One region of the Bradyrhizobium sp. AUGA SZCCT0182 genome, then DNA from elsewhere that is predicted to be linked to it. Evidence: predicted binding sites of a transcription regulator. Region 1 holds the regulator's gene; the other holds the start of a gene.
The links. Region 1 encodes PhoB, which activates phosphate uptake and scavenging genes when phosphate is short. Its sites were predicted from a motif close to TGTCATNNANCTGTCAT; they were not measured.

Region 2: the regulator PhoB is predicted to act here: its motif matches at 847-863, upstream of phnC (phosphonate ABC transporter ATP-binding protein).

What each region holds. Positions count from the first base shown of each region.
Region 1 covers NZ_JAFCLY010000001.1:484,760-486,958, reverse strand. Annotated here, with positions in the region: gene JQ611_RS02280 (GcrA family cell cycle regulator) at 1-243, shown strand, start outside; gene phoB (phosphate regulon transcriptional regulator PhoB) at 413-1,114, opposite strand; gene phoU (phosphate signaling complex protein PhoU) at 1,190-1,906, opposite strand; gene pstB (phosphate ABC transporter ATP-binding protein PstB) at 1,930-2,199, opposite strand, start outside.
Region 2 covers NZ_JAFCLY010000008.1:127,460-129,658, reverse strand. Annotated here, with positions in the region: gene JQ611_RS11675 (alpha-D-ribose 1-methylphosphonate 5-triphosphate diphosphatase) at 1-113, opposite strand, end outside; gene JQ611_RS11670 (chloramphenicol acetyltransferase) at 110-778, opposite strand; gene phnC (phosphonate ABC transporter ATP-binding protein) at 977-1,792, shown strand; gene phnD (phosphonate ABC transporter substrate-binding protein) at 1,869-2,199, shown strand, end outside.

The DNA of each region.
Region 1 (2,199 bases):
GAGGTGGAGATGGAGCCGGATCCGGTCGCCTACGACAATGTGGTGCCGATGAGCCAGCGGCTGACGCTGCTCGAATTGAACGAGGCCACCTGCCACTGGCCGATCGGCGACCCCTCCAGCTCGGAATTCTTTTTCTGCGGCGGCAAGGCGCTCAGCAGCCTGCCCTATTGCGCGCATCACTCGCGCATCGCCTATCAGCCGGCCTCCGATCGCCGCCGCCCGGCGCCGAAGCCGACCAGGTAAGGGCTGCGCATCAGCTACGCGGAAAATATCCGCTGTCGTCCCTGCGAACGCAGGGACCCATAACCACAGGCGATCGTGGTTAGGCTTGGCTGGAGCTCCAGCTCGCTTCAAAAATCGATACTTGTGGTTATGGGTCCCGGCCTTCGCCGGGACGACGATGGAGTATTGGCTACTCCACCTTCGCGAACCGATCATCCAGCGCGTAGCCGGCGCCGCGCACGGTGCGGATCGGGTCCTGTTCGCGGCCGGGGTTGAGCAGTTTGCGCAGGCGGCCGATATGGACGTCGACGGTACGCTCGTCGATGTAGATGTCGCGGCCCCAGACGCTGTCGAGCAGTTGCTCGCGGCTGAATACGCGGCCGGGATGTTCCAGGAAAAACTCCAGCAGGCGATATTCGGTGGGGCCGAGATCGATCGGACGGCCCGAGCGCGCGACGCGGCGCTTCTCGCGGTCGAGTTCGATATCGCCATAGGTCAGCACGGTGGCCAGCCGCTCCGGGCTCGCCCGCCGCAACAGGCCCTTCACCCGCGCCAGCAGCTCCGGCACCGAAAAGGGTTTTACGATGTAGTCGTCGGCGCCGGTCGCCAGCCCCCGCACCCGTTCGCTTTCCTCGCCGCGCGCGGTCAGCATGATGATCGGCAGCGCCTTGGTCTCCGGCCGCGCCCTTAAGCGGCGGCACAGTTCGATGCCGGACAGGCCCGGCAGCATCCAGTCCAGCACGATCAGGTCGGGCACCCGCTCCTTCAACCGTGTATCGGCGTCGTCACCGCGGGCGACGGTTTCGACCTCATAGCCTTCGGCATCGAGGTTGTAGCGCAGAAGCGTGGTGAGCGCTTCCTCGTCTTCAACCACCAGAATGCGTGCGTTCATCTATGTAAGCCTCTTGTGTTTTGACGCGCTGTCGATACGCGAAAAACGTCTCTCGTTCCGCTGTCAGTTCAGTAACTAGTTTCCCGGCACAGTCGTGGCAAAATTCGTCATGTCGCCCTTCGGGCGCTTGTCGAGGATCTGCTGGCCTTCGATCATGTAGAACACGGTCTCGGCGATGTTGGTGGCATGGTCGCCGATCCGCTCGATGTTCTTGGCGCAGAACATCAGATGGATACAGAACGAGATGTTGCGCGGATCTTCCATCATGTAGGTCAGGAGTTCGCGGAACAGCGAGGTGCAGATGGCGTCGACTTCCTCGTCGCCCTTCCAGACCGCCATCGCCGCCGGCAGGTCGTGCGACGCGTAGGCGTCAAGCACGGACTTGACCTGCGACTGCACCAGATCGGTCATGTGTTCGAGACCGCGGATCAGTTTCAGCGGCTGGAAATCGTTCTCCAGCGCCGCGACGCGCTTGCCCATGTTCTTGGCGAGGTCGCCGATCCGTTCCAGATCGGTGGCCACCCGCATGGCGCCGACGATCTCGCGCAGGTCGATGGCCATCGGCTGGCGGCGGGCAATCGTCAGCACCGCGCGTTCCTCGATCAGGTGCTGCAGGCGGTCGATCTCGGCGTCGGAGGCGACGACGCGTTTTCCCAGCGCAACGTCGCGCCGGATCAAGGCATCGACGGATTCGGTGATCATGCGTTCGGCAAGGCCGCCCATTTCGGCGACCAGGCGGGTCAATTCCTGAAGATCGCTGTCGAACGCCTTCGCGGTATGCTCTGAAGCCATTGTCTTCTCCTCGCGATGTGCGCTTAGCCGAACCGGCCGGTAATGTAATCCTGGGTGCGTCGGTCGCTCGGCGAGGTGAAAATCTTGTTGGTGTCGTCGAATTCGACCAGTTCACCGAGATACATGAAGGCGGTCTTGTCCGAGACGCGCGCCGCCTGCTGCATGTTATGGGTCACGATGGCGATGGTGTAGTCCTCCGCCAATTCTGTGATCAATTCCTCGACCTTGGCGGTCGAAATCGGGTCCAGCGCCGAGCAGGGCTCGTCGAACAGGATCACTTCAGGGCGCACCGC
Region 2 (2,199 bases), on a different contig from region 1:
CGGCCCTGGTCGGCGCCGATGGCGCTGATGTCACGGCCTGCGATCCGCAGCGAGGTCTCGTGGATTTCGTGGCCGAGCAGGGCCCGGCCGCCTTCGATGAAAATGTCAGTCACGATGCTGCACCCTGATGCCTGATCTGCGCGCGGACGGAGCCCGCGCCTGCTTCGTATTTTGCCAGAAAATCCTCGACCGTGAGCTTGCGGAAATCGGGTAGGGCGCGGCGCAGCGTCTCATGGTCCCAATTCCACCAGGCAAGCTCGGCGAGCCGACCGGCGACATCTTCCGAGAACCGCCGTTTGATCGGCCGCGCCGGATTTCCGCCGACGATGGTGTAGGCCGGGACGTCCTTGGTCACGATCGCGCCGGCGGCGATCACCGCGCCGGTGCCGACGTTGCGGCCGGGCAGGATGATCGCGCCATGCCCGATCCAGACGTCATGGCCGATATGGATGTGGTGCGCGCGCCGCCATTCGAAGAACCCGGCGTCGGCGCTCTCGCCGGGAAAATAGGCGCTGGCCCGGTACGTGAAGTGCGCCTGCGTCGCGCGGTGCATCGGGTGGTTGCCGGGGTTGATCCGGGTCATCGCCGCGATCGAGCAGAATTTGCCGATGGAAGTGTAGGTGATCTGGGCGTCGTTGACGACGTAGGAATAGTCGTCCATCGACACTTCATGCAGGATCGTGCGCGCGCCGACTTCGCAATAGGCACCAAGCTGGGCGTCGTGCAATTTCGCCGTGGGATCGACGGTCGGGTCGACTGAAAGCATTTTGCCGGCCATACGGGCGTCTCTCCGCGACAAAGATGGTGTCACGATGGCACCTCATCAACGGGCATGATGACATCTTCGTGACGGTTGCATGACTGATGTCGCGGGTGTTCGCGGGTGTGGACGGTCGCTGCACCGTGTCGCGGTTGTCACACAACTGTAAAATCCAATCGTTAGCGATGGTCCACGGTCGGGATTCTGGAGCATTGCATGCTGGTGGTGGAAGGTTTGACGTGCCGTTTCGGCACAAAAGCCGCAGTGGATGATGCGTCATTCTCGATCGCGCCCGGTAGCTTTGTCGGCGTGATTGGCCGCTCCGGTGCCGGCAAGTCGACGCTGCTGCGGATGATCAATCGCCTCGCTGAGCCTTCCGAAGGCCGCATCCTGTTCGAAGGCGTCGACGTCACCGCGCTGCGCGGCAAGGATTTGCGGCAATGGCGCGCCCGCTCGGCGATGATCTTTCAGCAGTTCAATCTGGTCGGCCGGCTCGACGTGCTGACCAATGTGCTGATGGGGCGGCTCGCCGAAATCCCGTCCTGGCGTTCGCTGACGCAAACCTGGCCCGAACGGGACAAGGCGCTAGCGATGTCGGCGCTCGAGCAGTTCGACATGGCTTCGCTTGCAGCCCAGCGCGCCGACCAGCTTTCCGGAGGTCAACAGCAGCGGGTCGCGATCGCGCGTGCGCTGGTGCAGGAGCCGGATATCATTCTCGCCGATGAGCCGATCGCTTCGCTCGATCCACGCAACACGCGGATCGTGATGGATGCGCTGCTGCGCATCAACAAGCATTTCGGCATCACCGTGATCTGCAATCTGCATTCGCTCGACCTGGCGCGGACCTATTGCGACCGCCTGATCGGCATGTCCGCGGGCCGCATCGTGTTCGATGGGGCGCCGGCGACGCTGACGGATCTCATCGCGCGCGAGCTTTACGATCTCGAAGCCAACGACGTCATGGGCGCTGCACCCGCACATGCGCCTGGTGGTGCTGCCGTCCCTGAGCTGGGCACTGCGGCGGCGGCCTGAGCGTTCTTCTGTAACAGGGCGGCCGATTGCAAACCTGCAAACGGCCGAAAAAATCAACACAACAAGAGGGCACACCATGATCAATCGTCGTATCGTTCTGGCCGGCGCAGCCGCGCTGGCGTTTTCGGCCTCCGCCGCCTCTGCGCAGGACTGGAAGGGCAAATATCCGGAACTGACCTTCGCCGTCGTGCCGGCGGAAAACGCCTCGGGCGTGACCGAACGCTGGGCACCGTTCGTCGCCTATCTATCCAAAGAGCTCGGCGTGAAGGTCACGCTGCGCATTGCCAACGACTACGCCGCCGTCATCGAAGGCCAGCGCTCCGGCAACATCCATATCGCCAGCTACGGCTCGGCGTCGTTCGCGCGCGCGCGGATGACCGGCGTCAAGACCGACGCGTTCGCTAACG